3 regions of the Pseudomonas sp. S1(2024) genome follow, and region 3 is predicted to be linked to each of the others. Evidence: predicted binding sites of a transcription regulator. Region 3 holds the regulator's gene; each other region holds the start of a gene.
What was found. Region 3 encodes FliA, which starts transcription of late flagellar genes. Its sites were predicted from a motif close to CTAAAGTTTNNNNNNNNNNNGCCGNTAA; they were not measured.
Positions count from the first base shown of each region.

Region 1: a site for FliA is predicted at 1,862-1,889, ahead of flgM (flagellar biosynthesis anti-sigma factor FlgM). Genes of this name have one in related genera too.
Region 2: a site for FliA is predicted at 4,320-4,347, ahead of motA (flagellar motor stator protein MotA). Genes of this name have one in related genera too.

Region 1 covers NZ_JBKGFP010000071.1:108,355-118,839, reverse strand. The annotation lists gene ACLCGK_RS20025 (chemotaxis protein CheV) at 2-931, opposite strand; gene flgA (flagellar basal body P-ring formation chaperone FlgA) at 1,009-1,761, shown strand; gene flgM (flagellar biosynthesis anti-sigma factor FlgM) at 1,926-2,240, shown strand; gene ACLCGK_RS20010 (flagella synthesis protein FlgN) at 2,290-2,757, shown strand; gene ACLCGK_RS20005 (flagellar brake protein) at 2,837-3,580, shown strand; gene ACLCGK_RS20000 (MFS transporter) at 3,920-5,260, opposite strand; gene bkdR (Bkd operon transcriptional regulator BkdR) at 5,533-6,018, opposite strand; gene ACLCGK_RS19990 (3-methyl-2-oxobutanoate dehydrogenase (2-methylpropanoyl-transferring) subunit alpha) at 6,217-7,449, shown strand; gene ACLCGK_RS19985 (alpha-ketoacid dehydrogenase subunit beta) at 7,451-8,509, shown strand; gene ACLCGK_RS19980 (dihydrolipoamide acetyltransferase family protein) at 8,510-9,796, shown strand; gene lpdA (dihydrolipoyl dehydrogenase) at 9,799-10,485, shown strand, end outside.
Region 2 covers NZ_JBKGFP010000053.1:47,084-57,568, reverse strand. The annotation lists gene ACLCGK_RS14605 (trimeric intracellular cation channel family protein) at 1-379, opposite strand, end outside; gene orn (oligoribonuclease) at 480-1,022, opposite strand; gene rsgA (small ribosomal subunit biogenesis GTPase RsgA) at 1,166-2,197, shown strand; gene motB (flagellar motor protein MotB) at 2,387-3,400, opposite strand; gene motA (flagellar motor stator protein MotA) at 3,404-4,255, opposite strand; gene ACLCGK_RS14580 (HDOD domain-containing protein) at 4,386-5,921, shown strand; gene ACLCGK_RS14575 (rhodanese-like domain-containing protein) at 5,966-6,775, shown strand; gene asd (archaetidylserine decarboxylase) at 6,785-7,648, shown strand; gene serB (phosphoserine phosphatase SerB) at 7,842-9,056, opposite strand; gene ACLCGK_RS14560 (histidine kinase) at 9,192-10,485, shown strand, end outside.
Region 3 covers NZ_JBKGFP010000072.1:39,470-49,954, reverse strand. The annotation lists gene ACLCGK_RS20290 (flagellar motor protein) at 1-682, opposite strand, end outside; gene ACLCGK_RS20285 (chemotaxis response regulator protein-glutamate methylesterase) at 682-1,821, opposite strand; gene ACLCGK_RS20280 (chemotaxis protein CheA) at 1,868-4,108, opposite strand; gene ACLCGK_RS20275 (protein phosphatase CheZ) at 4,121-4,909, opposite strand; gene ACLCGK_RS20270 (chemotaxis response regulator CheY) at 4,930-5,304, opposite strand; gene fliA (RNA polymerase sigma factor FliA) at 5,408-6,148, opposite strand; gene fleN (flagellar synthesis regulator FleN) at 6,145-6,978, opposite strand; gene flhF (flagellar biosynthesis protein FlhF) at 7,072-8,382, opposite strand; gene flhA (flagellar biosynthesis protein FlhA) at 8,394-10,485, opposite strand, start outside.

The sequences.
Region 1 (10,485 bases), on a different contig from region 3:
TTCAATGCGCCGCCTTGATCCGGTCGACCACCCGCTGGGCCAGGTCGTCCGGCTTGAACTTGGCCAGGAAGTCATCGGCACCGACCTTCTTGACCATCGCCTGGTTGAACACCCCGGAAAGCGAAGTATGCAGGCAGATGTGCAATTTTTGCATGCGTGGGTCACTGCGGATCTCTGCCGTTAGCGTATAGCCGTCCATTTCCGGCATTTCAATGTCCGAGATCATCATCAGGAACTCTTCTTCCGGCTTCTTGCCCTCATCCACCAGCTGGCGCAGGTAGTTCAGGGCCTGACGGCCGTCATTGAGCGCCACCACCTCGACCCCCACGGTCTGCAGGCAGCGGCTGACCTGTTTGCGCGCCACCGACGAATCGTCGACGGTGAGCACCCGCAGCAGCACGGCCTTGTCCTGCACCTCGGCATCGATCACACCGGCCGACACCGACTCGGAGGACGGCGCCACTTCGGCCAGCACCTTCTCCACATCGATGATCTCGACCATGCGGTTGTCCACCCGGGTGACCGCGGTCAGGTAGTGGTCGCGGCCAGTGCCCTTGGGTGGCGGATGGATCTCTTCCCAGTTCATGTTGACGATGCGCTCCACCGAATGCACCAGGAAGCCTTGGGTCTTGGTGTTGTACTCGGTGATGATCACGAAACTGTTGCGCGTGTCTTCCTGCAGCGGCCGCAATCCGGTGGCCATCGACAGGTCGAGGATCGGGATGGTCGCCCCGCGAATATTGGCAACCCCACGCACCACCGGGTGCGCCTTGGGCAGCAGGGTCAGCGCAGGGCATTGCAGCACTTCCCTGACCTTGAATACGTTGATGCCGTAAAGCTGTTCGCCATTGAGGCGGAACAGCAGCAATTCCAGGCGATTCTGCCCCACCAGCTGCGTGCGCTGGTTGACCGAATCCATAACACCTGCCATGCCAGACTCCTTTATGTTTCAGCCTTTCGTTGCAACTCAGGTAGCGAGTCGGCACGGGCTTTGCTTTTTTGAGCGCCATGTACACGAAAACGACATTTTTCCGACGACTGACGCACCTGCTGACTGGCTCGCTGGCCATGCTGTGCCTGCTGGTGCCCGGCGCTCGCACGGTAGCGGACGCGTTTACCTTGCCTGAACAACTTATCGGTGTCACTCAAGGGTTTCTTGAATTCAGCGTCGAAGATTATCTGGCCACCACCCAGACCGCCGGCCGTTACGAGATCCAGGTCAACCCGCTGGACCCGCGCCTGCGCATGCCGCTGTGCAGCCAGCAGCTGGACGCCTCGCTTGAAAGCCCGGCCCAGCCGTTGGGCCGCGTCACGGTGAAGGTGCGCTGCGAAGGCTCGGCGCCCTGGACCGTGTTCGTGCCGGCCACTGTGCGGCTGTTCCGCGACGTGGTGGTGGTGACCCGACCACTCAAGCGCGACAACGTGGTGGGCGAAGGCGACGTGGCCCTGCGCGAGCGGGATGTCGGAACCCTGGGCCAAGGCTTCCTGACCGAACTGGAGCAGGCGGTGGGCATGAAGATGCTGCGGCCCACGGTGATCGACCAGGTACTCACCCCGCAACACCTGGAACAGGCCGAAGTGGTGCGCAAGGGCGACCACGTGGTGATCATCGCCCGCAGCGGCAGCCTGAGTGTACGCATGCCCGGGGAAGCCCTGAGCAAGGGTGGCCTGAGCGAACAGATCCGGGTGCGCAACCTCAATTCCAAACGGGTGATCAAGGCCAGGGTGACCGGCCCTGGACAGGTCGAGGTGAGTATGTAGCCAGCCCGTTGATTTGCGCTGGCGGTGAGGAACCGCTTTTCCTAAACTGTGTCAGAAAACGGGTTCGCGAGCTTGCTGACAGGCGGCTATGCATTTGTGCCTAAAGTTTCTTTCGGGTTGGCCGAAAACAAGGCAAGCGTCCAAATACCCAGAGGTTTCTGATCATGGTCATCGACTTCAGTCGTTTGAATAACTCTCCGTCCGTCACGGGCGGCGTGCGCGGCAATACCGCGTCCGGCAGCGCCGAAAAACCGGCAGCCAGCCAGGAAGCGGCAACCGGCACCAGCGCCAGCGGAGAAGCGGTACACCTCAGCCAAGAGGCCCAGCAGTTGCAGAAGATCAGCGACAAGCTGCGCGACGAGCCGGTGGTCAACAGTGCCCGTGTGGCCCAGTTGAAACAGGCGATCGCCGACGGCAGCTACCAGGTCGATGCCGGCCGGGTCGCCAGCAAACTGCTCGATTTCGAAGCCCAGCGCTGACCGTTCGGCGCGCTGACTTCACGGACGCTAGAAAAGCCAAGAGTTAGCCATGCACGACACCACCTTGCTGCAACTGATCGAAGATGACATTGCCCCGCTGCAGGAACTGCTTGACCTTCTGCAAAAGGAAGCGATCGCCCTGCATGGCCGCGACATGCCGCTGCTGGAGCAGATCCTGGCGCGCAAGCAGTCGTTGATCATCTTGCTCGAGCAGCACGGCCAGCGCCGGAGCCAGTTGCTCGGCAGCCTGGGCCTGAGTGCAGATCGGGCAGGTGTGCAGGCGCTGGCTGCGCAATCGGCTCATGGCGAAACGATGCTGCAGCGGCTCGACATGCTTTCGCAGCTGATGGACAGCTGTCAGCAGGTCAACCAGACCAATGGCCGGATCATCCAGGTGCAGCAGCACGTCACCAACAACCAGATCCGCATCCTCATGGGCGGAGACTCTCCGTCGCTCTACGACAGCCGCGGCAGTACCTCGCCGCTGGCCAAGCCACGGGCGCTCAGCCAAGTGTGATTTTTCTATTAAGGCACGGAACATACTGGCAAAATGCCGTTAATTGCGTGTGTCGCTTTTGCCTGGAGAACGATAAGCCGTGTTCAATGAATCCGATGCCCCGCAGCCGCCAAAGGTGCTAAACACCCCTTTGGAGATTGCGGCCAATTTGCGGCAGCTGCAGGAAAGCCACGACCCCCTGATCATCACCTTCCACGACCGCAGCCAGCGCTTCCAGAGCTACGTGGTGCACGTGGACCGTGAAAGCAACATCCTGGCGCTGGACGAGATGATTCCGCGCGATGGTGAGAAATTCATCGAGAACGGCGAACACTTCCGCGTCGAAGGCTTCCATGATGGCGTGCGTATCGCCTGGGACTGCAACCATGCGTTGAGGATCAGCGAAGTCGACGGCCACCGCTGCTACCGCGGCGCCATGCCTCAGGAGATGACCTACCACCAGCGCCGCAATGCCTTCCGCGCCGCGCTGAAGCTATCGCAGCTGGTCGATATCATCCTCGATGGCACCCACCTCAAGGGCAACGGCGCCCTGCGTGGGAAGCTGCTGGACATCTCCGCCACCGGCTGCAAACTACGCTTCGAAGGCAATGTCGAGGATCGCCTGCAACTGGGCCAGGTATATGAACGCTTCAAGGCAGGCACCCCGCTGAGCCTGGTCGATACCATGGTCGAGCTGCGCCACCTGCACTATGAAGAGCGGATCAATACCACCTTTGCCGGCGTGCGCTTCCATAACCTTACCGGGCAGGCGCAGCGCAAGGTCGAGAGCTTCGTGTACCAGTTGCAGCGTGAAGCGCGGCGGTTCGACAAGGACGACTATTGATCGTCGGCCGAGTACAAAACGCCACCTATCAAGGTGGCGTTTTCATTTGTGATTCTCCTGTGCCGGCCTCTTCGCGGGCATGCCCGCTCCAACAGAACTGCACATAACTCATTGAATTAGAAGGGACTCTGTGGGAGCGGCTTTAGCCGCGAACACCGGCGCAGCCGGTGCCATGCACCGCGTTGGATTCTTCGCGGCTAAAGCCGCTCCCACAGGGTACGCGTACTGCTTGCGGATCCAGTTATCTACGCGACAGCTCTCCCACAGGTACAACGCATGCCTTGAACGCTGCGCGGTCGCTGTGGGAGCGGGCGTGCCCGCGAAGAGGCCGGCACAGGCCTACACCGACTTGCTGACCTCACCTTCCGGCTCAGGCTCCTTGTCAGCCCCCTTCTCCTCCGCCTCGGTATCCTCAGCCGCCACCGGCGCCTGCATTACCTCCTGCACCGTCTGCTCATCCACCCGTGGGTCCAGCGCCGCCGACAGTGGCGAACCGGCAGCCGGCATCGCAACGTGGCCCAAAGGCGCATCCTGCACCTGGTGCAGCCCGGTGACCGCCTTCGGACGAATGCGCCACACCAGCACCAGGGCAAAGAACACGAAGAAGGCATACAGCATCTGCGGGCCCAGCACCTTCATCAGCACGCCTGCCGCCAGCGGCCCGATACACGCGCCCACACCGTAGGTCACCAGCAGCATCGCGGTCAGCGACACCCGCCGCTCGCTTTCCACATGGTCGTTGGAAAACGCCACCGCCAGCGGGTAGAGGCAGAACTGCAGCAACGAAATCACGAAACCTATGCCGAACAGCAACTCCAGCGGCACACTGGGCAGCATTGCAAGTGGCGCCGAGGCCAGCGCCAACCCCACGGCCACGCTGCGGATCAGCACCGCCCGATCGTAGCGGTCAGACAACCAGCCCAGCGGCCACTGCACCAGCAGGCCGGCAAAAATGCAGCTACCCATGAACAGACCGACCTGTTCGGTAGTCATGCCTTGGCTGGAGGCATACAAGGGCGCCAGGCCATAGAACGAGCCGACGATCAGCCCTGAGCCCAGCACCGTGCTGAGCGACTGCGGCACCCGCTTGATGAAGAACTTCGGCTCCATCGGTGCCGGGCGCAACGGTGCGGGGTGAATGCGCCGGGTCATGGCCACCGGCACCAGGCACAGGGTGAAACACATGGCCACCAGCATCAGCAGCTCCAGGCCAAGCTGTGGGTGCACCACCAAAATCAGCTGGCCGAGCACCAGGCCCAGGTAAGAGGCGATCATGTAGCCGCTGAACACCGCGCCGCGGTGCTTCACATCGGCCTGCTCGTTCAGCCAGCTTTCGATGACCATGTACTGGCACATCATCCCCAGGCCGACGATCATCCGCAGCCCGACCCAGGCCGGCAGCCAGCTGGTCAAGCCATGGCCGAGCACCGCCGCACCGACGATGCCAGCACAAGTGGCGTAGGCGCGAATGTGCCCTACTCGGCCAATCAACCGGTGGCCGACCTTGCCGCCTACCGCCAGGCCAAAGTAGTTGGCCGCCATCAAGGCACCCACCCACAGGCTGTCGACATGATCGGCTGCCAGGCGCAGGGCCAGGTAGGTACTGAGCAGGCCCGAGCCGATCAACATCATCAGCGCGGCGAAATACAACGACTGAAACGGCTTCCATATATTTCGCATAGGTCCCTTGCGGCTCCCGGGTCAGGTGGCGATGGGTTGCAGCCAAGCATAAAAGCAAAATTGCTGCGGCGCAGTCCCCTGCCTGACAATTCGTGAATCAAGGGCGCGTCCAGTGTCGGTCATGTCGTGTTCATGCACGTGCACCGGACTGCACTCAAGCGTTTCGCTCTCACGGTTTTTGAATGCAAGCGCAATACCGGGAGAAATACTCAACTTCTATTTGAGTAATATCCGGCTGGCCTGATAACCGGCTTCCCCCGTCAAAGCCGCCCTCATTCCCGCAAGGTCATGCCATTGGCCGGCAGCGGCAAGGCCGTCTTGTAACGCACCTGCTTCAAGGCAAAACTGGAACGGATATTGGCCACCCCCGGCAACCGCGTCAGATAATCCAGAAACCGTTCCAGCGCCTGGATGCTGGGCAGCAGTACCCGCAACAGATAGTCCGGATCGCCCGTCATCAGGTAGCACTCCATCACCTCGGGCCGTTCGGCAATCTCTTCCTCGAATCGATGCAACGACTGCTCGACCTGTTTTTCCAGGCTCACATGGATGAACACGTTCACATCCAACCCCAACGCCTCGGGTGACAGCAAGGTCACCTGCTGGCGGATCACCCCCAGCTCCTCCATGGCCCGAACCCGGTTGAAGCACGGCGTGGGAGACAGGTTCACCGAGCGGGCCAGTTCGGCGTTGGTGATGCGGGCATTTTCCTGCAGGCTGTTGAGAATGCCGATATCGGTACGATCGAGTTTGCGCATGAGACAAAATCACCGGTTTTTTGTGTTTATGCGGAATGTTTATCTGCCCTGCTCGGCAAAGGCAACCAACTTGAGAGAAAAATTCTCCTGCCGGACCACTAAGATGTAGGGGACGCTGACCTACCAGTCACAAGCCGGTACTCAGCGGCGGCCGCTTCAGAGCTCACAAAAACAAATACCCGAGCGAGCGTAAAAAGCATGAACGAGTACGCCCCCCTGCGTTTGCATGTGCCCGAGCCTACCGGCCGGCCAGGCTGCCAGACCGATTTCTCCTACCTGCGCCTGAACGATGCAGGTCAAGCCCGTAAACCCCCAGTCGATGTCGACGCTGCCGACACCGCGGATTTGTCCTACAGCCTGATCCGCGTGCTCGACGAGCAAGGCGACGCGCAAGGCCCGTGGGCCGAAGACATCGACCCGCAAGTTCTCCGCCAGGGCATGCGCGCCATGCTCAAGACGCGGATTTTCGATAGCCGCATGGTGGTCGCCCAGCGCCAGAAGAAGATGTCCTTCTACATGCAGAGCCTGGGTGAAGAAGCCATCGGCAGCGGCCAGGCCTTGGCGCTGAACCGCACCGACATGTGCTTCCCCACCTACCGCCAGCAAAGCATCCTGATGGCCCGCGACGTGTCGCTGGTCGAGATGATCTGCCAGTTGCTGTCCAACGAGCGCGACCCGCTCAAGGGCCGCCAACTGCCGATCATGTATTCGGTGCGCGAGGCCGGTTTCTTCACCATCAGCGGCAACCTGGCGACCCAGTTCGTGCAGGCGGTCGGCTGGGCCATGGCCTCGGCGATCAAGGGCGATACCAAGATCGCCTCGGCGTGGATCGGTGACGGCGCAACCGCCGAGTCGGACTTCCACACCGCCCTCACCTTCGCCCACGTGTACCGCGCCCCGGTGATCCTCAACGTGGTCAACAACCAGTGGGCGATCTCCACCTTCCAGGCCATCGCCGGTGGCGAGTCGACCACCTTCGCCGGCCGTGGCGTGGGTTGCGGCATTGCCTCGCTGCGGGTTGACGGCAACGACTTCGTCGCCGTGTACGCAGCCTCGCGCTGGGCCGCAGAACGCGCTCGTCGCGGCCTGGGCCCATGCCTGATCGAGTGGGTCACCTACCGTGCCGGCCCGCACTCGACCTCGGACGACCCGTCCAAGTACCGCCCGGCCGATGACTGGAGCCACTTCCCGCTCGGCGACCCGATCGCCCGCCTGAAGCAGCACCTGATCAAGATCGGCCACTGGTCCGAGGAAGAACACCAGGCCACCACTGCCGAGCTGGAAGCCGCGGTGATAGCCGCGCAGAAGGAAGCCGAGCAGTACGGCACGCTGGCCAACGGTCACATCCCGAGTGCTGCCTCGATGTTCGAGGACGTGTACAAGGAAATGCCCGACCACCTGCGCCGTCAACGCCAGGAACTGGGGGTTTGAGATGAACGACCACAACAACAGCATCAACCCGGAAACCGCCATGGCCACCACTACCATGACCATGATCCAGGCCCTGCGCTCGGCCATGGATGTCATGCTCGAGCGCGACGACAATGTGGTGATCTACGGCCAGGACGTCGGTTACTTCGGCGGCGTGTTCCGCTGCACCGAAGGCCTGCAGAACAAGTACGGCAAGTCCCGCGTGTTCGACGCGCCGATCTCCGAGAGCGGCATCGTCGGCACCGCCGTGGGCATGGGTGCCTATGGTTTGCGCCCGGTAGTGGAAATCCAGTTCGCCGACTACTTCTACCCGGCCTCCGACCAGATCGTTTCCGAGATGGCGCGCCTGCGTTACCGCTCGGCCGGCGAGTTCATCGCCCCGTTGACCCTGCGCATGCCCTGCGGTGGCGGGATCTATGGTGGCCAGACCCACAGCCAGAGCCCGGAAGCGATGTTCACCCAGGTGTGCGGCCTGCGCACTGTCATGCCGTCCAACCCGTATGACGCCAAGGGCCTGCTGATCGCCTCGATCGAATGCGATGACCCGGTGATCTTCCTGGAGCCCAAGCGCCTGTACAACGGCCCGTTCGACGGCCACCACGACCGCCCTGTCACCCCCTGGTCGAAGCACCCGCAAAGCGCCGTACCCGATGGCTACTACAGCGTGCCGCTGGACAAGGCAGCCATTACCCGCCCCGGCAATGACGTGACCGTGCTGACCTACGGCACCACGGTGTACGTGGCCCAGGTGGCCGCCGAAGAAACCGGCGTCGACGCCGAGGTGATCGACCTGCGCAGCCTCTGGCCGCTAGACCTGGAGACCATCGTCGAGTCGGTGAAAAAGACCGGCCGCTGCGTGGTGGTACACGAAGCTACCCGCACCTGCGGCTTCGGCGCCGAACTGGTGTCGCTGGTACAGGAACACTGCTTCCACCACCTGGAGGCGCCGATCGAGCGCGTCACCGGTTGGGACACCCCCTACCCCCACGCACAGGAATGGGCTTACTTCCCAGGGCCTTCGCGGGTAGGTGCGGCATTGAAAAAGGTCATGGAGGTCTGAATGGGCACGCACGTCATCAAGATGCCGGACATTGGCGAAGGCATCGCGCAGGTCGAGTTGGTCGAGTGGTTCGTCAAGGTCGGCGACATGATCGCCGAAGACCAGGTGGTGGCCGACGTCATGACCGACAAGGCCACCGTGGAAATCCCTTCGCCGGTCAGCGGCAAGGTGCTGGCACTGGGTGGGCAGCCCGGTGAAGTGATGGCGGTCGGCAGCGAGCTGATCCGCATCGAAGTGGAAGGCAGCGGCAACCATGTGGATGTGCCCACCAAGGATGCGCCCAAGCGCGAACAGGTCGAGGCCCCCGCTGCCCTGGTAGCCGCCAAGCCAGAGCCGCAGAAGGAAGCAAGACCGGCCGCGTGCCAGGCGCCCGTCAACCACGAGGCAGCCCCGATCGTGCCGCGCCAGCCAGGCGAAAAGCCGCTGGCCTCCCCGGCGGTGCGCAAGCGCGCCCTGGATGCCGGTATCGAACTGCGTTACGTGCATGGCAGCGGCCCGGCCGGGCGTATCCTGCACGAAGACCTCGACGCCTTCATGAGCAAACCGCACAGCGCTGGCGGACAAGCGCCGAGCGGTTATGCCAAGCGCACCGACAGCGAGCAGGTGCCGGTGATCGGCCTGCGCCGCAAGATCGCCCAGCGCATGCAGGACGCCAAGCGCCGCGTCGCGCACTTCAGCTATGTGGAAGAAATCGACGTCACCGCCCTGGAAGCCTTGCGCCAGCAGCTCAACAGCAAGCACGGCGACAGCCGCGGCAAGCTGACCCTGCTGCCGTTCCTGGTGCGCGCCCTGGTCGTGGCACTGCGCGACTTCCCGCAGATCAACGCCACCTATGACGACGAAGCCCAGGTCATCACCCGCCATGGCGCGGTGCATGTGGGCATCGCCACCCAGGGTGACAACGGCCTGATGGTACCGGTACTGCGCCATGCCGAAGCTGGCAGCCTGTGGAGCAATGCCGGCGAGATCTCGCGCCTGGCCAACGCTGCTCGCAACAACAAGGCAAGCCGCGATGAGCTGTCCGGTTCGACCATCACCCTGACCAGCCTGGGCGCACTGGGAGGCATCGTCAGCACGCCGGTGGTCAACACCCCGGAAGTGGCGATCGTCGGCGTCAACCGCATGGTCGAGCGGCCTGTGGTGATCGACGGCCAGATCGTCGTGCGCAAGATGATGAACCTGTCCAGCTCGTTCGACCACCGCGTGGTCGATGGCATGGACGCCGCGCTGTTCATCCAGGCCGTGCGCGGCCTGCTCGAACAACCCGCCTGCCTGTTTCTGGAGTGAGCATGCAACAGACTATCCAGACTACCCTGTTGATCATCGGCGGCGGCCCTGGCGGCTACGTGGCTGCCATCCGCGCCGGGCAACTGGGCATCCCCACCGTGCTGGTGGAAGGCCAGGCACTGGGCGGTACCTGCCTGAACATCGGCTGCATCCCGTCCAAGGCGCTGATCCACGTGGCCGAGCAGTTCCACCAGACCTCGCGCTTTGCCGGGCCGTCGGAGCTGGGCATCAGCGTCGCCTCGCCGCGCCTGGACATCGGCCAGAGCGTGGCCTGGAAGGACGGCATCGTCGACCGCCTGACCACCGGCGTCGCCGCGCTGCTGAAAAAGCACGGGGTCAAGGTGATCCATGGCTGGGCGAAGGTGCTCGACGGCAAGCAGGTCGAGGTCGATGGCCAGCGTATCCAGTGCGAGCACCTGTTGCTGGCCACTGGCTCCAGCAGCGTCGAACTGCCAATGCTACCGCTGGGTGGGCCGATCATTTCCTCGACCGAAGCCCTGGCGCCGAAAACCCTGCCGCAGCACTTGGTAGTGGTGGGCGGCGGCTACATCGGCCTCGAGCTGGGCATCGCCTACCGCAAGCTGGGCGCCCGGGTCAGCGTGGTGGAGGCGCGCGAGCGCATCCTGCCAACCTACGACAGCGAGCTGACCGCCCCGGTGGCCGAATCGCTGAAGAAGCTGGGCATCACC
Region 2 (10,485 bases), on a different contig from region 3:
ATACTCCGGTGATCACCCCGCTGATCGACGCCACCAGCATGCCCTGCCCCATCTCCAGCGCAGTCATGCAGCCAATCAAGGTAAAAGCCACCAGCCCCAGGGCGTCGAGCACCAGGAACAGCGAGCGCAGGCGGCGCATCATCGGCGCGATGAAAATGGTTAGCAGCGCCGCACAGCTGGTCAGCACCAGGTATTCAGGATGCTTCACCCAGGTCAGCGGGTAATGCCCGAGAAGCACGTCACGCACCGAGCCGCCACCCAGGGCGGTGACGCAGGCAATCAGCACCACGCCGAACCAGTCCATGCCGCGGCGGCCTGCAGACAACGCGCCGGTCATGGCTTCGGCGGTGATGGCGATGAGATAGAGCATCAACAACATGGTGCGGGGTCCGTGCGGGCGTGCGAGAAAGGCGCGCAGTCTAACCAGTTGCCCATGGCACCAAAAGAGGGCGCAGATACAATATCTGCGCCTTTTCGGCTCACACCTTGATGAAGTGCTCGCGATAGTGGCGCAGTTCGGCGATCGATTCGCGGATGTCGTCCAGCGCCAGGTGGGTGTTGCCCTTCTTGAAGCTGTCGCGCACATCAGGTGCCCAGCGTGCAGCCAGTTCCTTCAGGGTCGAAACATCGAGATTGCGGTAATGGAAGTAGTTTTCCAGGTTGCGCATGTGTCGGTACAGGAAACGGCGGTCCTGGCAGATGCTGTTGCCACAGATCGGGGACTTGCCTTTCGGTACCCACTGCTCGAGGAAGGCAATGGTCTGCGCCTCGGCTTCGGCCATGCCGACCTTGCTCTCGCGAACGCGCTGGGTCAGGCCCGAAGCGCCATGGGTGCGGGTATTCCACTCGTCCATGCGCGCCAGCACTTCGTCACTGTGGTGGATGGCAATCACCGGCCCTTCGGCCAGGGTGTTCAGTTCGCTGTCGGTGACAATGGTGGCCATCTCGATGATGACGTCGCTGTCCGGATCCAGGCCGGTCATTTCCAGGTCGATCCAGATCAGGTTCTGTGGGTTTTGCATGCGGGGGCTCCTCGTATAGGCCGTCATAGTAGCGTAGTGGCCAAGGCACGCCCATTCACGGTGCGAAGGTAAGCCAAATGGTCCGGCGCCTGGCGTGGTAAACTGCCTGCCGTTTTCAACCTGCCCCCACGCACGGAACCTTCATGGCCAAACGCCAGCTCAATCGCCGCCAGAACTGGCGCATCGAAAAAATCCAGAACGAGCGCGCCGCGCGTGCGGCCAAACGCGAACAGCACGTGCTGCAGGAACTGGAGGGTGGCGACCTTGGGCCAGAGCAGTTGGGCCTGGTGATTGCGCACTTCGGTGTGCAGGTAGAAGTGGAAGCCCAGGACGGCGAAGCCGCGGGCCAGGTGTTCCGTTGCCACTTGCGCGCCAACCTGCCGGCGCTGGTTACCGGCGACCGCGTGGTATGGCGGGCGGGCAACCAGGGCATTGGTGTGATCGTCGCGCAGATGCCGCGCAGCACCGAGCTGTGCCGGCCTAACAACCACAGCCAGCTGAAGCCGGTGGCGGCCAACGTCGACCTGATCGTGATCGTCTTTGCCCCCGCGCCCGAACCGCACCCCAACCTGATCGACCGTTACCTGGTGGCCGCGGAGCACGCCGGCATTCGCCCGCTGCTGCTGCTGAACAAGGCCGACCTGATCAACGAAGAGAACGGCCCGGGCCTGCATGCGCTGCTGGAGGTTTACCGCGAGCTCGGCTACCCGCTGCTCGAGGTCTCGGCACATCACGGTGACGGCATGCAACGCCTGCAGCAGATGCTCGACGGCCACATCAGCGTGTTCGTCGGCCAGTCGGGGGTGGGCAAGTCGTCGCTGGTCAACAGCCTGCTGCCGGAGGCCGGCACCCGTGTCGGCGACCTGTCGGAATGGTCTGGCCAGGGTACCCACACCACCACCACCGCGCGGCTGTACCACTTCCCCAATGGTGGCGACCTGATCGACTCACCGGGCATCCGCGAGTTCGGCCTGGGTCACGTCAGCCGCAGTGATGTGGAGGATGGTTTCATCGAGTTCCGCGACCTGTTCGGCACCTGCCGCTTCCGCGACTGCAAGCATGATCGCGAACCGGGCTGCGCGCTGCTCAAGGCGCTGGACGAGGGGCGTATCAAGCAGCAACGGATGAACAGCTACCGCTCGATCATCGCCAGTTTGCCGGAAGACGCTTACTGACCACTTGCTCCACAGGTTCTGCGCCGGCTTCAGCTACGGCACGATCCTGTGGGAGCGGCCTTGTGTCGCGAAAGGGGCGCGCAGCGGCCCCAGATATCAGCATTAATGCAAATATTGCCGGGGCCGCGTTGCGGCCCTTTCGCGACACAAGGCCGCTCCCACAAGGGACCGCGCAAGACGAAAAAGGGTTTACTGGTCCTTGGCCTCATCCATCTTCAGCGTCCCCTCTTCGAAGATGTTCAGCTTCTGGCGCAATTCACGCGGCTGCATGGGGGCCTGCCCGGCCTCCCCTGGCGCCGCCGGTGCCGCAGCGGCCGGCGGCGCGGGCTCGGCAGCCGGTGCTTCCGGCGCGCCCTGCTCGCCTTCGATATTGCGCTGGGCTTTTTTGGTCAGCACGATGATGTCGATGCGGCGGTTGACCGGGTTGAACGGGTCCTTGCGGTCGAACAGCGACGACGAGGCATAACCCACCACCCGCGCCACCTGGCCATCCGGGTAGCCGCCGGCCACCAGTGCACGGCGCGCGGCGTTGGCGCGGTTGGCCGACAATTCCCAGTTGCCGAACTCGCCACTGCCGGCATAGGGCTTGGCGTCGGTGTGGCCACTGATGCTGATCTTGTTCGGCACCGCCTTGATGGTGTCGGCCATCGCCAGCAGGATGTCCTCGAAGTACGGCTGCAGGCGCGCGCTGCCAATGTCGAACATCGGCCGGTTCTCGGCGTCCATGATCTGGATGCGCAGGCCGTCCTGGGTGATCTCGAACAGGATCTGGTCCTTGAACTTCTGCAGTTGCGGGTTCTCTTCCACCTTGTTCTGCAGTTCCTGCAGCAGCAACTCCAGACGCTCACGCTCGACCTGCTCGGCCATGGTCTCCACCTGGTCCTTGTCCAGCTGAATGCTGGTATCAGGCGTCGGCTCCGACTTGGCTTCGGGGTTGATGGTCTTTTCCGGCGCCAGCTGAGGCGAGCCGCCCAGGTCGATGACGTAGGGCGTTCCGCTTTCCGAGAAGCCGATCGGGTCCTTGAAGTAGCCGGCAATGGCGATCTTCTGTTCCGGGGTGGCCGTGGACAACAGCCACAGCACCAGGAAGAACGCCATCATCGCCGTGGCGAAGTCGGCGAAGGCGATTTTCCAGGCGCCGCCGTGGTGGCCGCCGCCAAAGCGCTTGACGCGCTTGACGATGATGGGCTGATTGTTCTCCATGACTCAGCGACCGCGAACCGCTTGTTCCAGTTCGGCGAAGCTTGGGCGGTGCTTGGGGTACAACACCTTGCGCCCGAACTCGACCGCCAGCGAAGGCGGCATGCCCGAGGCCGAGGCCACCAGCGAAGCCTTGATCGATTCGTAGAGGTTCAGCTCTTCCTTGGCATCGTGCTCCAGGCACTTGGCCAACGGGCCGAAGAAGCCGTAGGCCGCCAGAATACCGAAGAAGGTACCCACCAGCGCCGCACCCACATGGAGGCCGATGGAGGCCTGGTCACCATCGCCGAGCGAGGCCATGGTCACCACGATACCCAGTACCGCCGCAACGATACCGAAGCCAGGCATACCGTCGGCGATGCCGGTCACCGCATGGGACGGGTGCTCCAGTTCTTCCTTCATGCTCAGCAGTTCCATGTCGAACAGGCCCTCGAGTTCGTGCGGGGCCATGTTGCCGGTGGACATGATGCGCAGATAGTCGCAGACGAACGCGGTCATGCGCTCATCGGCCAGCACCGTCGGGTACTTGGCGAAGATCGGGCTGGCGGCGGCATCCTCGATATCGGCCTCGATGGCCATCATGCCTTCGCGCCGGCTCTTGTTGAGAATTTCGTACACCAGGCCCAGCACTTCCAGGTAGAAGGCGTGAGTGAAGCGCGAGCCGAACATCTTCATCGACTTCTTGATGACGTGCATGGTCATGTGGCCAGGGTTGGCCTGCAGGAATGCACCAAAGGCCGCACCGCCGATGATCAGTACTTCGAACGGCTGGATCAGTGCCGCGATCTTGCCGTGGGAAAGCACGTATCCGCCGAGCACGCTCGCGAATACGACGATGATGCCGATAATTTTAGCCATAGGTTCAAAGCACTTGCTGTCGTGGTCAGGGGAAGAGACGGGAGCTTTAAAACTCTTCTTCTACTTATCGGCAGAACTGCGCCAGACTATAGCCACTCAATGCGAAAAGCCAGTTCGGACTGATGTCAAAATGCCAATTGAAACCAAGGTGCCCGCTCAGGCTCCACGTACGCTAGAGGCCTGGGTAAAGCTGCTCGAGAGTGTTCGCATCCCCGTGCCGAAGCACAGCTACGACCGGGTCATGGCCGCCATCCACGATAACCGCCGCTCACTGCGCGATATCGCCGAACTGATGCAGGATAGCCCGGCGCTGGTGCTGTCGGTGATGCGCGAAGCCAATCACCCCACCAATGCCAGCCTGGCAGAGCCCGCCGAAAGCCTGGAAGTCGCCCTCAACCGCCTGGGCCTGGAGCGCAGCGAACAGCTGCTCAAGCGCCTGCCAGCAGTGCCCGTCGAAGAGATTCCGCCGGTACTGTGCCAGTTCCAGCTGATCAGCCAGCACGCCTCGCAGCAGGCCAGCGGCCTGTTCGCAAGCCGCCTGGCACGGCTGTGGCAGGAAATCCACTGGGGCAGCCTGTTGTTCCTGTCGCCACTCTGGCCGCTGGCGCTGGCCTACCCCAAGCTGCTCGATACCTGGGAGCTGCAGGTTATCCACAAGGGCGAAGACGCCGCCCATGTCGAGGAAGAACTGTTTGGCGTGCGCATCATGGAGCTGTGCCAGACCATGGCGGAGTACTGGCGCCTGCCACAATGGGTGACCCAGGGTTACCGCCTGCTGCTGGAAGAGCGCGAACAACTGGCCCAGGTGCTCAGTATCGCCCGCGACCCGGACCTGCTCAGCCAGCAACACCGCCTGGACGCCGAGCCTGGCCTGCGCCGCTGGTTCAACCAGCCGGCCAACACCGTGCTGCTGGCAAACAACCTGGCCCTGGCGGCACAAGTGGGCTGGGACAACCCGCACCTGTTGCGCTGGCAGCTGCTGACCGCACTGTACCTGCAGACTTCGCTGGACGACGTGCAGCAGCAGGTGCACCAGCAGGCTGCGGCCAGCGCCCGCCGCCATGCCCAGCATGCCTTGTTCCACCCGGCCGAAGCGCTGATCTGGCCCTGGCACCAGCGCCGTCCGCACCCAGACATGCTGGCTCCGCCACCTCCCACAAGCGACGAACTGGCGCGCTGGCGCAAGCTGTGCCAGGACCTTCTGGCCCAGCCCAGCCCGTTCACCAACAGCGTGCACCTGGCCACGCAGGTTATCGAGGCCCTTCTGGCCTCTGGCATGCAGCGGATACTGCTGCTGAGCCTGGACAAGGCCAACGACCAGCTGCGCGTGCAGCAGATGGCCGGCCTGCCAAAGGAAGCCGGGGGGCTGGTACTGCCGGTGGCGCAGAACAAACTGCTGCAAAAGCTGCTGGCCAAAGCCGGGCAATTGCGTATCACCCCGGAAAACCACAGCCAGTTCTCGGCCCTGCTGCCGGCCCCGCTGCGTGCCTTGTTCCGCAGCGAGCACGTGCTGCTACGCTCGCTGGCGGTGGCGGACCAGGTGCTGATGCTGATGGTGGCTGACCAAGGCTGCCGGCCGCTGGCCGATATCAGCGTGCAAGCCTTCGGCAAGACCGCACAGTGCACCGAACGGGCGCTATCGGTGTTTGCCAACCGCAAGGCCTGAGCCTTGCGCTACAATCGCCCCTCTTTCCACACTGGAGACCGTGGATGACTGACTTTTCCGGCCTGCCCCTGGTGATCGAAGCCGCGGACCTGCTGCCGCGCCTGGATTCGCCACAGCTGATCCTGATCGACCTGAGCAGCGCCAACCGCTATGTCAGCGGGCATATCCCCGGCGCACGCTTTGTCGAAGGCAAGCGTACCCAGCTCGGCCAGCCCCCCGCGCCCGGCCTGCTGCCGGCCCTGGGCGAGCTGGAAAAACTGTTCAGCGAACTCGGCCACCGCGACGATGCCGTGTATGTGGTGTATGACGATGAGGGCGGCGGCTGGGCCGGGCGCTTCATCTGGTTGCTCGACGTGATCGGCCACAAGCGTTACCACTATCTCAATGGCGGCATACAGGCCTGGCCCGCCGACAAGCTCTCCACAGAAGTGCCCGCCAGCGGCAATGCGCCGGTGCGCCTGCGCATCGACAGTTCACCCACCGCCACCCGCGAGTACCTTCAAAGCCGCCTGGGCGCCGACGACCTGGTCATCTGGGACGCCCGTGGCCCGCAGGAATTCAGCGGCGAGAAAGTACTGGCAGCCAAGGGCGGTCACATCCCCGGCGCGATCAACTTCGAGTGGACCGCCGGCATGGACCTCAACGACCACCTGCGCATTCGCCAGGACATCGCCGAAGTCCTGAAGAACCTGGGCATCACCCCCGACAAGGAAGTGATCACCCACTGCCAGACCCACCGCCGCTCCGGTTTCACCTACCTGGTGGCCAAGGCCCTTGGCTACCCGCGCGTCAAGGCCTACGCCGGCTCGTGGAGCGAATGGGGCAACCACCCGGACACGCCTGTAGAAGTCTAAGGAACCTGCATGAAATCCCGTTTGTTCATCATCAGCCAGTACCTGCTGCCGCACCACTTGCTGTCGCGCCTGGCCGGCTGCATAGCCGAGTGCCGCGTGCGCTGGTTCAAGAACGCCTTCACCGCCTGGTTCGCCAAGCGTTACCAGGTCAACATGAGCGAAGCGCTGGTCGAGGACCTGAGCGCCTACGAGCACTTCAATGCATTCTTCACCCGCGCCCTGAAGCCGGGTGCCCGTCCGCTGGACGAGACCCCGGGCGCCATCCTTTGCCCGGCCGATGGTGCCGTCAGCCAGCTTGGCCCGATCGAGCACGGCCGCATCTTCCAGGCCAAGGGCCACGGTTTCAGCGCGCAGGAGCTGCTTGGCGGCGACCCGGCCATGGCCGCGCCGTTCATGGGCGGCGAGTTCGCCACCATCTACCTGTCGCCCAAGGACTACCACCGCGTGCACATGCCGCTGGCCGGTACCCTGCGTGAAATGGTCTACGTGCCGGGCCGCCTGTTCTCGGTCAACCAGACCACCGCAGAGAACGTCCCCGAGCTGTTCGCCCGCAACGAGCGCGTGGTCTGCCTGTTCGATACCGAGCGCGGGCCGATGGCCGTGGTGCTGGTGGGCGCGATGATCGTCGCTTCGATCGAAACCGTGTGGGCCGGGTTGGTGACGCCACCCAAGCGTGAACTGAAGACCTTCCGCTACGACGAAGCCAGCCGCGCGCCGATCCACCTGGAGAAAGGTGCCGAACTAGGCCGCTTCAAGCTGGGGTCGACTGCTATCGTGCTGTTCGGGCCGGAGCAGGTGAAGTGGGCGGAGAAGCTGGGTGCGGGTTCAGCGGTGCGCATGGGGCAGCAGTTGGCGGCGCCTGTGCAGGCTTGATTGCCTGATGGAACCTGGGGCCGCTTTGCGGCCCTTTCGCGACACAAGGCCGCTTCTACAGGAGATAAGCGATTCCCTGTAGGAGCGGCCTTGTGTTTTAGAAACGGAAGCTTGTTCAGGGGGGGGAGGGCTGTTCCTTGGGGGGAGCGGCTTTGTGTCGCGATGGGCTGCGAAGCAGCCCCGGATTCTCAAATCAGCCGCGCGCGTCGCGGTCGCGCAGGCCCAGCAGATACAACACTCCATCCAATCCCAGGGTAGAAATCGCCTGCTTGGCCGACTGGCGTACCAGCGGCTTGGCACGAAACGCCACACCCAGGCCGGCCAGCGACAGCATCGGCAGGTCGTTGGCACCGTCACCCACGGCAATGGTCTGCTCCAGCTGCAAGCCTTCTTCGCTGGCCAGCTTCTGCAGCAGCTCGGCCTTGCGCTGGGCATCAACGATCGGCTCCACAGCCACGCCGGTCACCTTGCCATCGACCACTTCCAGCTCGTTGGCGAACACATAGTCGATGCCCAAACGCGCCTGCACCTGGCGAGCAAAGTAAGTGAAGCCACCGGACAGGATCGCGGTCTTGTAACCCAGGCGCTTGAGCTCGGCAAACAGGTTCTCGGCACCTTCGGTCAGACGCAGCGACGCCCCGATCTCATCCAACACGCCCACATCCAGGCCCTTGAGCAGCGCCATGCGCTCCTTGAAGCTGGCGCGGAAGTCCAGCTCGCCGCGCATGGCGCGCTCGGTGATGGCGGCAACCTGCTCACCCACGCCAGCGGCCTTTGCCAGTTCGTCGATGACCTCGGCTTCGATCAGCGTCGAGTCCATGTCGAAGACCGCCAGACGACGGTTGCGGCGGAACAGGTCGTCCTTCTGGAAGGCAATGTCGATGCTCAGCTCTTCGGCCAGGGCGAAGAAGTCGGCACGCAGAGCCTCGGCATCGCTCGGCACGCCGCGCACAGAGATCTCGATGGCCGCCTTGCCCTTGTCGGTCTCGACATCCAGCGCTACACGGGCCGACAGGCGCTCGATGCGCTCGATGGTCAGGCCGTACCGGCTGATCACCGCACTCACCCGCTGCAGTTGCTCTGGAGTGATCTTGCGGCTGAGCAAGGTGACGATGTGGCGCGCCTCGCCCTGGCCATCGGCCCAGTGCTGGTAGTCCGCCTCGGAAATCGGCGTGTAGCGGGCCTGCAGGTTCAGTTCGTGGGCCTTGGCCTGCACGCTCTGCAGCAGGGAGGTGGCCACTTCGTTGTCCGGGATATCGACCAGGATGCCGAACGACAAGGTACCGTGCATGACTGCCAGGCCAATGTCGAGGATGCTCACACCGCCCTGCAGCAGGACGCCGGTGATAGCCGCAGTGAGACCGGGACGGTCCTCACCGGTGATGTTGATCAGGACGATTTCGCGCACAACCTGGCTCCGACTTCGATGAAAAATGCGCATTCTACCGATTTTCCGTGACCGTCGGGCGCCAACGATACTTTGCCGACAAAACCCGGCTCGCTATACTGCCCCACACTTTCATGCCATTAAGAGCCGAGCTCAGTGAACCGGCCCACGCCCGTCAAAGCAGACAACTTCTTCCTGATGATCTATCGCGCCCTGAGTCAACGTCGCGTGCCGCTGGCACTACGCATCGCCTGCACCAACATTTTCCTGGTGGCGCTGGCGTTGGTGATCTACGCCTGCGTGATGGGCCTGCAGTTCAAGCAGGCCATGCACGAGCAGGCCGATGCCCTGGGCCAGAGCCTGACCACCCAGACCGCCACCTCGGCGACCGAGTTGCTGGTGGCCAATGACATCCTCAGCCTGAACGTTCTGCTCGGCAACCTGGTGAAAAACCCACTGGTGGCCCATGCGGCGATCTACAGCGTGGACAACCGCATCCTCGCGGAAGCCGGCCAGCGCCCGCGCAACAGCCTGCTGGGCGAGGCCGAAGGCCTGTACCAGACCAAGATCACCTTCCAGGACGTGACCGCCGGGCAACTGCGCATCAGCCTGGACATGAGCCAGTTCCAGCAGCCGATGCTGATCAGTCTGCAGAGCATGGGCATCCTTGCCGCCATCCTGCTGGTGCTGGCGCTGACCCTGAGCCTGCGCCAGGGCCGCTTCATCACCCTGCCGCTGCTGCAACTGCGGGTGTGGCTGCGCGACCCGCAACCCTATACCCCGGCCACCGACCGCCAGGACGAGATCGGCGACATCGCCCGCCAGCTGCACGCGCGCCTGGCCCCGCCGCCGCCACCTGAGCCAGAGCCCGAAGAAGAAGAAGAAGAAGACGAGCAGTTCGACGACCTGCACGACGCTGCCCCGGCAGCCAAGGTCGCACCGCGCGCCAAGCTTGCCGCCCAGGCGGACGAGGATGACGATGAAGCCTTCGCCGGCCTGCTGGACGACGAAAGCGCGCCCAAGGCCGCCGTGGTCGAATCCGACGAGCCGCAGTACAGCGCCGTGCTTGCCGTGCAACTGGGCTCACAGGAGCAGCTGCGTCGCCTGCCGCGCACGCGCCTGACCGAACTGACCGAGCGCTACCGCGATTGCCTGGAGCATGCCGCCTCACTCTACGACGGTAAAACTCACACGCTCAACGACGGCAGCACCCTGGTGCTGTTCCACAGCCGCGACTGCGGCGAGGACTACCTGACCAACGCCATCTGCTGCGGCGAGCTGTTGCGCGCATTGGGCCATGCCCTGCAGATCGAGGTAGCGGACAGCGGCATTACCCTGCAGCTGCAGCTGGGCCTTGCCCTGGGTAACGACCTGCAAGGGCTGGAGCTGGTAGACCTGCTGATGGCCGAAAAGGCCCAGGACGCTCTGGCACTGTCGCAGCACAGTCGCA
Region 3 (10,485 bases):
TCGACAGCAGGCCCTCGAGCAGCATCTCGCGGTAGCGCGACTGGCGCATGACGATGGCCTTGAGCTTGCTGGCGATCGGCAGCAGCACCAGGTTGGCGCTGGCCACGCCGTAGATGGTCGCGACAAAGGCCACGGCAATGCCGTTGCCCAACTGCGACGGGTCGGCCAGGTTGCCCATCACGTGAATCAGGCCCATCACCGCACCGATGATGCCGATTGTCGGCGCGTAGCCGCCCATGCTCTCGAACACCTTCGCGGCCTGGATATCACGGCTTTCCTGGGTCAGGAAGTCGACTTCGAGGATGCTGCGGATGGCCTCCGGCTCGGCACCATCCACCAGCAGCTGCAGGCCCTTGCGCGCATAAGGGTCAGGCTCGCTGTCGGCCACCCCTTCCAGGCCCAGCAGGCCTTCCTTGCGCGCGGTCAGGCTCCAGTTGACGACGCGGTCGATCCCGCCCGCCAGGTCGACCCGTGGCGGAAACAGGATCCAGCGCAGAATCTGCAAGGCACGCTTGAACGACGACAGCGGCGACTGCAGCAAGGCCGCCGCCAGGGTGCCGCCCAGCACAATCAGTGCCGCCGGGCCATTGATCAGGGCGCCGACATGGCCGCCTTCGAGGAAGTTACCACCGACGATGGCGACAAACGCGAGGATCAGGCCGATCAGGCTGAGCACGTCCATCAGACGCACGCCTCCACCAGGTGCTTGCCGATTTCGTCCAGGCTGTACACCGCGTCGGCCAGGTTGGCCTTGACGATGGCCATGGGCATGCCATAGATCACGCAGCTGGCTTCATCCTGGGCCCAGACCGTGCTGCCGCCCTGCTTGAGCAGGCGCGCCCCTTCACGACCATCGGCACCCATGCCGGTAAGCACCACCGACAGCACCTTGTCGCCATACGACTTGGCCGCCGAGCCGAAGGTGATGTCCACGCACGGTTTGTAGTTCAGACGCTCGTCACCGGGCAGGATCTTCACCGCGCCACGGCCGTCGATCATCATCTGCTTGCCACCTGGGGCCAGCAGGGCCAGGCCCGGGCGCAGCATGTCGCCGTCCTCGGCTTCCTTGACGCTGATGCGGCACAGCTTGTCCAGGCGCTCGGCAAAGGCCTTGGTGAACGCCGCTGGCATGTGCTGGATCAGTACGATCGGCGCCGGGAAGTTGGCCGGCAGCTGGGTCAGCACCCGCTGCAGGGCGACCGGGCCGCCCGTGGAGGTACCGATGGCCACCAGTTTGTATGGCTTGCGCTTGGGTGCCGGCGAATGCGCTGGCGCCGCTGCCGGGGCCGCTGCACGGGCAGGCGCAGGCGTGCGCGCCGCTGCCGGGCTGGCGAAACTGCTGGCAGCTGCGTGACCGCTGCCTGCTGGCGCGGGTACAGGTGCGGCAACCGGCGCATGGCTGGCGTAGCTGCCAAAACGGCGGTTGCTGCGGGAAATGGTATGCACCTTCTCGCACAGCAGTTGCTTGACCTTGTCGGGGTTGCGCGAGATGTCCTCGAAGTTCTTCGGCAGGTAATCCACCGCACCGGCATCCAGCGCATCGAGGGTGACACGGGCGCCTTCATGGGTCAGCGACGAGAACATCAACACCGGCGTCGGGCAGCGCTGCATGATGTGCCGCACCGCGGTGATGCCGTCCATCATGGGCATTTCGTAGTCCATGGTGATGACATCGGGCTTCAGCGCCAGCGCCTGGTCGATTGCTTCCTTGCCGTTGGTCGCGGTACCCACTACCTGGATCGTCGGATCCGCCGAGAGGATTTCCGAGACGCGGCGGCGGAAGAAACCGGAATCATCCACCACCAGGACCTTGACTGCCATAAACACTCCATTAGGCGGCGCAACCCGCCAGGGTGCGCCACCGAAATCAAATACGCCGCGCGGCGTAACGCTTGAGCATGCTCGGGACGTCGAGAATCAACGCGATGCGACCGTCGCCGGTGATGGTGGCCCCGGACATGCCCGGGGTGCCCTGCAGCATCTTGCCCAGCGGCTTGATTACCACTTCTTCCTGGCCAACCAGTTGATCGACGACAAAGCCGATGCGCTGGGTGCCGACCGACAGGATCACCACGTGGCCCTCGTGCTGCTCTTCGTGCACCTGGCCCTGGACCAGCCAGCGCTTGAGGTAGAACAGCGGCAGCGCCTTGTCGCGTACGATCACCACTTCCTGGCCGTCGACCACGTTGGTGCGCGACAGGTCGAGGTGGAAGATCTCGTTGACGTTGACCAGCGGGAAGGCAAACGCCTGGTTGCCCAGCATCACCATCAGGGTGGGCATGATCGCCAGGGTCAGCGGCACTTTGATGACGATCTTCGAGCCTTGGCCCTTGGCCGAGAAGATGTTGATCGAGCCGTTGAGCTGGGAGATCTTGGTCTTCACCACGTCCATGCCCACACCACGACCGGACACGTCGGAAATCTCGGTCTTGGTCGAGAAGCCCGGGGCGAAGATCAGGTTGTAGCAGTCCGACTCGCTCAGGCGCTCGGCGGCATCCTTGTCCATCAGGCCCTTTTCCACGGCCTTGGCGCGCAGGATGTTAGGGTCCATGCCCTTGCCGTCGTCGGAGATCGACAGCAGGATGTGGTCGCCTTCCTGCTCGGCCGACAGCACCACGCGGCCGGTACGCGCCTTGCCGGAGGCTTCACGCTCCTCGGGCATCTCCACGCCATGGTCGACGGCGTTGCGCACCAGGTGCACCAACGGGTCGGCCAGGGCCTCGACCAGGTTCTTGTCGAGGTCGGTCTCTTCGCCGACCAGCTCCAGGTTGATTTCTTTCTTGAGCTGGCGGGCCAGGTCACGCACCAGGCGCGGGAAGCGGCCGAAGACTTTCTTGATCGGCTGCATGCGGGTTTTCATCACCGCGGTCTGCAGGTCGGCGGTGACCACGTCGAGGTTGGACACGGCCTTGGACATGGCCTCGTCACCGCTGTTAAGGCCCAGGCGCACCAGACGGTTACGCACCAGCACCAGTTCGCCGACCATGTTCATGATCTCGTCCAGGCGCGCGGTATCGACCCGCACGGTGGTTTCCGCTTCGCTGGCGCCATGCTTGTCGGCGGCCGGGGCCGGGGCGCGGGGTGCTGCGGCAGGTTTGCTGGCAGGCGCCGGCGCCGGTGCCGGAGCAGTAGCTGCTGCTGGCTTGGCCACAGGCTGGCAGTCGGCCTTGGCCGCAGCCGGCGCTTGCACCTTGGTTGCAGCCGGGGCTTCGACGGCGGCCACGTCGCCGCCAAACTTGCCTTTGCCGTGCAACTGGTCCAGCAGCGCCTCGAACTCGTGCTCGCTGATTTCATCGCTGGCTGCACTGGTGTCAGTTGCAGCAGGCGCCGGCGCCTTGGCACCGGGCAAGGCATCGGCCTGGAAGGTACCCTTGCCATGCAACTGGTCCAGCAGCGATTCGAATTCGGCGTCGGTAATTTCGTCGCTGGCCACTTCCGGCGCGCTGGCAACCGGCTGCGCGGCAACCTCGGGGCTGAACTGGCCTTTGCCGTGCAACTGGTCGAGCAGCGACTCGAACTCGGCGTCGGTGATTTCGTCACCTTCGCCGCTCACGGTCTCGCCCTGCATCTGCTCGTCGGCCGCAGCTTGCGCCTTGACCGCATCGAGCGAATCGAGCAGCTGTTCGAACTCGCTGTCGGTGATGTCCTGCTCCTCGGCAGGCGCTTCGGCAACCGGTGCCGGTGCTGCGGCGGCAGGCGCTTCAACGGCCACGGCGCCCCCCGGCTCGGCCAGGCGCGACAGCGCCGCCAAAAGCTCGGGGGTAGCCGGGGTCACTTCGGCGCGCTCGCGCACCTGGCCAAACATGCTGTTGACCGTGTCCAGTGCCTCGAGCACCACATCCATCAGTTCCGCGTCGACCCGGCGCTCACCTTTGCGCAGGACGTCGAACACGTTCTCGGCGATATGGCAGCACTCCACCAGCTCGTTCAGCTGAAGGAAGCCGGCGCCCCCTTTTACAGTGTGGAAACCGCGAAAGATCGCATTGAGCAGGTCGGCATCGTCGGGCCGGCTTTCCAGCTCGACCAGTTGCTCGGACAGTTGCTCAAGAATTTCGCCGGCTTCTACCAGGAAATCCTGGAGGATTTCTTCATCGGCGCCGAAGCTCATCAAACGTGCTCCTTAAAAACCCAGGCTGGACAGCAGATCATCGACATCGTCCTGACCGGACACGACGTCTTCACGCTTATCGGCATGAATCTGCGGACCTTCACCCCGAGTCGGATGTTTTTCTCGATCTTTTTCTGCGCGCAGCTGATCGTGGTCATGCTGGATGCCCGCGAAGCGGTCGACCTGGCTGGCCATCAGCACCAGTTTGAGCAGGTTGCTTTCCACCTCGGTGACCAGGGTGGTGACGCGCTTGATCACCTGGCCGGTCAGGTCCTGATAGTCCTGGGCCAGCAGAATGTCGTTGAGGTGCCCGGCGACCTTGCGGTTGCCCTCGGCGCTGTGCGTCAGGAAACTGTCGATGCGTTTGACCAGGTCACGGAACTCCGGCGCAGCCACTTCACGGCGCATGAAACGCTGCCAGTCGGCGCTCAGTGCCTGTGCCTCGCTGGCCAAATCGTTGAGCACCGGGGTGCTTTCCTCGACCAGGTCCATGGTGCGGTTGGCCGCGCCCTCGGTAAGCCTGACCACGTAAGACAGGCGCTCGGTGGCGTCGGTAATCTGCGACACCTCCTCGGCCTGCGGCATGGTCGGGTCGATCTGGAAACTGACGATGGCACTGTGCAGCTCGCGGGTCAGCTTGCCGACTTCCTGGTACAGGCCGCGGTCGCGGGTCTGGTTCAGCTCATGAATCAGCTGCACCGCCTCGCCGAAACGGCCCCGCTCCAGGCTTTCGACCAGCTCCTGGGCATGCTTCTTCAGGGTCGATTCGAACTCGCCCAAAGACGTTTGTGATGAATCCATGGCGCGCCCCCTGACGTGACTCAGCCGTTGACGCGTTCGAAGATCTTCTCGATCTTTTCTTTGAGCACCTGGGCGGTGAACGGCTTGACCACGTAACCATTGACGCCGGCCTGGGCCGCTTCGATGATCTGGTCGCGCTTGGCTTCGGCGGTCACCATCAGTACCGGCATGCTCTTCAGCTTGTCGCTGGCACGCACTTTACGCAGCAGGTCGATGCCGGACATGCCAGGCATGTTCCAGTCGGTCACCAGGAAGTCGTAGTGGCCGTTCTCCAGCATCGGCAGCGCCGTGGTGCCGTCATCGGCTTCTTCGGTGTTGGTGAAGCCCAGGTCACGCAACAGGTTCTTGATGATCCGCCGCATCGTCGAAAAGTCGTCAACGATGAGGATTTTCATGTCTTTGTTCAAGTAGACCTCCAAGCAGTCTCAAACGCGCTCGGCCCCGAGCGCGCATTCACAATTCGGTACAACGTAGAAAACGACTGCAACGACAGCGGGCTCAACGCGCCCGCCATTCCCCCAGGCGGCTGCGCAGGCGCGCGGCACACTGGCTGTGCAACTGGCTGACCCGCGACTCGCTGACCCCCAGCACCTCACCGATTTCCTTGAGGTTCAGCTCTTCGTCGTAGTACAGCGCCAGCACCAGGCGCTCACGCTCCGGCAGGTTGGCGATGGCCTCGGTCAGGGCGACCTGGAAGCGCTCGTCCTCCAGGCCACGCGCAGGTTCTACCTGGCCACTGGCGCCATCCTCATGCAGCCCTTCGTGCTCGCCGTCCTGCAACAGGTCGTCGAAGCTGAACAGGCGGCTGCCCAAGGTATCGTTCAAGATCCCGTAGTAATCATCGAGACTCAATTGGAGTTCGGCAGCAACTTCATGATCTTTAGCGTCACGCCCGGTTCTGGCTTCAACCGCACGCATCGCGTCGCTGACCATGCGGGTGTTGCGGTGCACCGAACGCGGTGCCCAGTCGCCCTTGCGCACTTCATCGAGCATGGCCCCGCGAATGCGGATGCCGGCGTAGGTTTCAAAGCTGGCGCCCTTGCTGGCGTCGTATTTGTTGGCTACTTCCAGCAGGCCGATCATGCCGGCCTGGATCAGGTCCTCGACCTGCACGTTGGCCGGCAACCGCGCCAGCAGGTGGTAGGCAATGCGCTTGACCAGCGGGGCGTAGCGTTCGATCAGCTCGTACTGGGCGTCTTTCGACGCTCGGCTGTACATCTTGAAACCGCTGGCGTTCATAGCACTGGACCCGCGCTGGTGGGTTGCACCAGACGCTCGACAAAGAACTCCAGATGGCCACGCGGGTTGGCCGGCAGCGGCCAGCTGTCGACCTTCTGGGCTATCGCCTTGAAGGCCAGCGCGCACTTGGACCGTGGGAAAGCTTCGTACACGGCACGCTGCTTCTGCACCGCCTTGCGCACGCACTCGTCATACGGCACAGCGCCCACATACTGCAGGGCAACGTCGAGGAAACGGTCGGTGACCTTGGTCAGCTTGGCGAACAGGTTACGGCCTTCCTGCGGGCTCTGCGCCATGTTGGCCAGCACGCGGAAACGGTTCATGCCGTAGTCGCGGTTGAGCAGCTTGATCAGGGCGTAGGCGTCGGTGATCGAGGTGGGTTCGTCGCATACCACCAGCAGCACCTCCTGTGCCGCGCGGACGAAGCTGACCACCGAATCACCGATACCCGCCGCGGTGTCGATCACCAGCACGTCGAGGTTGTCGCCAATTTCGCTGAACGCCTGGATCAGCCCGGCATGCTGGGCCGGGGCCAGGTGCACCATGCTCTGCGTGCCCGAGGCAGCCGGTACGATGCGCACACCACCGGGGCCCTGCAACATCACGTCGCGCAATTCGCAGCGCCCTTCGATGACATCGGCCAGGGTCCGCTTGGGGGTAAGGCCCAGCAGCACGTCGACATTGGCCAGGCCCAGGTCGGCGTCGAGCAGCATGACCCTGCGGCCAAGCTCGGCCAGCGCCAGGGACAGGTTCACTGAAACGTTAGTCTTGCCGACGCCACCTTTGCCACCGGTCACGGCGATCACCTGTACGGGATGCATGCTACCCATGTCTGTTCTTTACCTTGTCTCGCTGGGACTCAGGCCACACGTAGGGCAATTCTGCGTACCCTTTGGCATAGCTACCTTGCACACACTTCATCATCAACCCGCTCGCCGTGGGTTGTGATAGAGATCAGCGAACATGTCGGCCATGGCCTCTTCGCTGGGCTCGTCCTGCTGCTGCACATTGACCGCGCGGGTGACCAACTGGTGCCCCCGAGGCAGGTGCAGGTCGTCAGGAATGCGCGGCCCATCGGTCAGGTAGGCCACTGGCAGTTCATGACTGATGGCAAGGCTCAGCACATCGCCAAGGCTCGCCGTTTCATCGAGTTTGGTCAGGATGCAACCAGCCAGGCCGCAGCGCTTGTAGCTGTGGTAGGCAGCAGTCAGCACCTGCTTCTGGCTGGTGGTGGCCAGCACCAGGTAGTTCTTCGCAGCAATGCCACGCCCGGCCAGGGTTTCAAGTTGCATGCGCAGGGCCGGGTCACTGGCCTGCAGGCCAGCGGTATCGATCAGCACCACGCGCTTGCGCAGCAGCGGCTCCAGCGCCGCGGCCAGCGACTGGCCCGGGTCGACGTAGGTCACAGGCACGTTAAGGATGCGGCCCAGGGTCTTGAGCTGCTCCTGGGCGCCGATGCGGAAGCTGTCCATGCTCACCAGCGCCAGGTTCTGCGCGCCGTACTTGAGCACGTAGCGGGCGGCCAGCTTGGCCAGGGTGGTGGTCTTGCCCATGCCGGCCGGGCCGACCATGGCGATCACCCCACCCTCTTCGATCGGCTCGACCTCGGGGATTTCGATCATCCGCGCCAGATGCGCCAGCAACATGCGCCAGGCCTGGCGTGGCTCGTCGATCTCGGCGGTCAGGTCCAGCAGCTCACGGGCGATCGGCCCGGACAGACCGATGCGCTGCAGCCGGCGCCAGACGGTGGCCTGCTGCGGCTTGCTGCCTTGCAGCTGGTTCCAGGCCAGCGAGCCGAGCTGCACTTCCAGCAGCTCGCGCAGGCCCGAAAGCTCGGAGCGCATGGCATCGAACAGGCGCGGATCGACCGGCGCCGACGCAGGGGCTGGCGCAGCGGCCTCGGGCGCATCGATGTGCGGTTCGATCAACGGCTCGGCGGCGGTCAGCGACTGCCCGGCGAACAATTGGCGGTTGTTGTCGCTGCTGTCATGACGATGATCCAGTTCGGCCTGGGCAGTGGCGATGCGCGTATGGGTCTTGCGCAGCTCTTCTTCCAGTTCGGCGTTGGGCACACGCGGGGCCAGGGCAGACAGCTTGTAGTCCAGCGCGGCCGTCAGTTCGACACCGCCGGCGATGCGACGGTTGCCGATGATGGCGGCATCGGCGCCCAGCTCATCACGGACCAGCTTCATGGCCTGACGCATATCGGCGGCGAAAAATCGCTTAACTTGCATTATCCCCTACCTCAGCCGTTAGGGCCCACGGTGGCAACGATGGTGACTTGCTTGTTGTCCGGTATTTCCTGATACGCCAGAACATGCAAATTCGGTACAGCCAGACGACCGAAACGCGACAGCATGGCGCGGATCGGGCCGGCGACCAGGAGGATGGCCGGTTGGCCCTGCATTTCCTGGCGCTGGGCCGCCTCGATCAACGAACGCTGCAGCTTCTCGGCCATGCTCGGTTCCAGAAGAACACCGTCTTCCTGACCTTGCCCGGCCCTTTGCAGACTATTGAGCAAAATCTGTTCCAACCTTGGCTCCAGGGTAATCACTGGCAGCTCCGACTCAACGCCGACAATGCTTTGCACGATGGCGCGACACAATCCGACGCGCACCGCCGCCACTAGCGCGGCGGTATCTTGACTCTTGCCGGCGTTGTTAGCGATCGCCTCGGCGATACTGCGGATATCGCGTACGGGCACCTGCTCCGACAACAGCGCCTGCAGCACCTTGAGCAGGCCCGACAACGAAATGACACCCGGCACCAGCTCTTCTGCAAGTTTAGGCGATGCCTTGGCCAACACCTGCAGCAGTTGCTGGACCTCTTCATGGCCGATCAGCTCGTGGCAGTGCTTCTGCAGAATCTGGTTCAGGTGCGTAGCCACCACGGTACTGGCATCGACCACGGTGTAGCCCAGCGACTGCGCCTGGGAACGCTGGCCGACATCAATCCACACGGCCTCCAGGCCGAACGCCGGATCGCGTGCGGCAATGCCGTTGAGAGTACCGAACACCTGCCCCGGGTTGATTGCCAGTTCGCGATCCGGGTAGATCTCGGCTTCGGCCAGGATCACCCCCATCAGGGTCAGGCGATAGGCGCTGGGCTGCAGGTCAAGGTTGTCGCGGATGTGCACGGTGGGCATGAGGAAGCCCAGGTCCTGCGACAGCTTCTTGCGCACGCCCTTGATTCGCGCCAGCAATTGGCCACCCTGGTTGCGATCGACCAGCGGGATCAGCCGGTAGCCGACCTCCAGGCCAATCATGTCGATCGGCGTGACGTCATCCCAGCCCAGCTCCTTGGTTTCCAGCGCGCGTTGTGGCGATGGCAGCAGGTCCTGCTGGCGCTGCGCTTCCTGCAGCGCCTGCGCCTTGGCCTTCTGCTGCTTCTTCCACACCAGGTACGCGCCACCACCGGCCAGCAGGCCAAGGCTGAGGAAGGCCACGTGCGGCATGCCCGGCACCAGGCCCATGACGATCATCAGCGCGCCGGACACCGCCAGGGCCTTGGGCGAATCGAACATCTGCCGGTTGATCAGCTTGCCCATGTCCTCGGAGCCCGAGGCGCGGGTAACCATGATCGCGGCAGCGGTCGACAGCAGCAGTGATGGCAATTGCGCCACCAAACCGTCACCGATGGTCAGCAAGGCGTACACCTTGCCGGCATCGCCAAAGCTCATGCCGTGCTGCAGCATGCCGATCAGCATGCCGCCGATCAGGTTGATGAACAGGATCAGCAAACCGGCGATGGCGTCACCGCGAACGAACTTGCTGGCACCGTCCATCGAACCGTAGAACTCGGCCTCCTGCGCCACTTCGGCACGACGGTGCTTGGCCTGGGCCTGGTCGATCAGGCCGGCGTTGAGGTCGGCGTCGATGGCCATCTGCTTGCCGGGCATGGCGTCGAGGGTGAAACGCGCGCTCACCTCCGAGATACGCCCGGCACCCTTGGTCACCACCACGAAGTTGATGATCATGAGGATGGCGAACACCACGGCACCGACCACGTAGTTACCGCCGATCACCACCTCGCCGAAGGCCTGGATCACCTTGCCGGCGGCGCCATGGCCCTCCTGGCCATGCAGCATCACCACCCGGGTGGAAGCCACGTTCAGGGCCAGGCGCAGCAGCGTGGCCACCAGCAGGATGGTAGGGAACGCAGCGAAGTCGAGCGGGCGCAGGGCGTAGACGCAGACCAGCAGGACCACGATCGACAGGGCGATGTTGAAAGTGAAGAACACATCGAGCAGGAACGGCGGTATCGGCAACATCATCATTGCCAACATCACCAGCAGCAACAGCGGCACACCCAGGTTGCCCCGACCGAGCCCGGCCAGG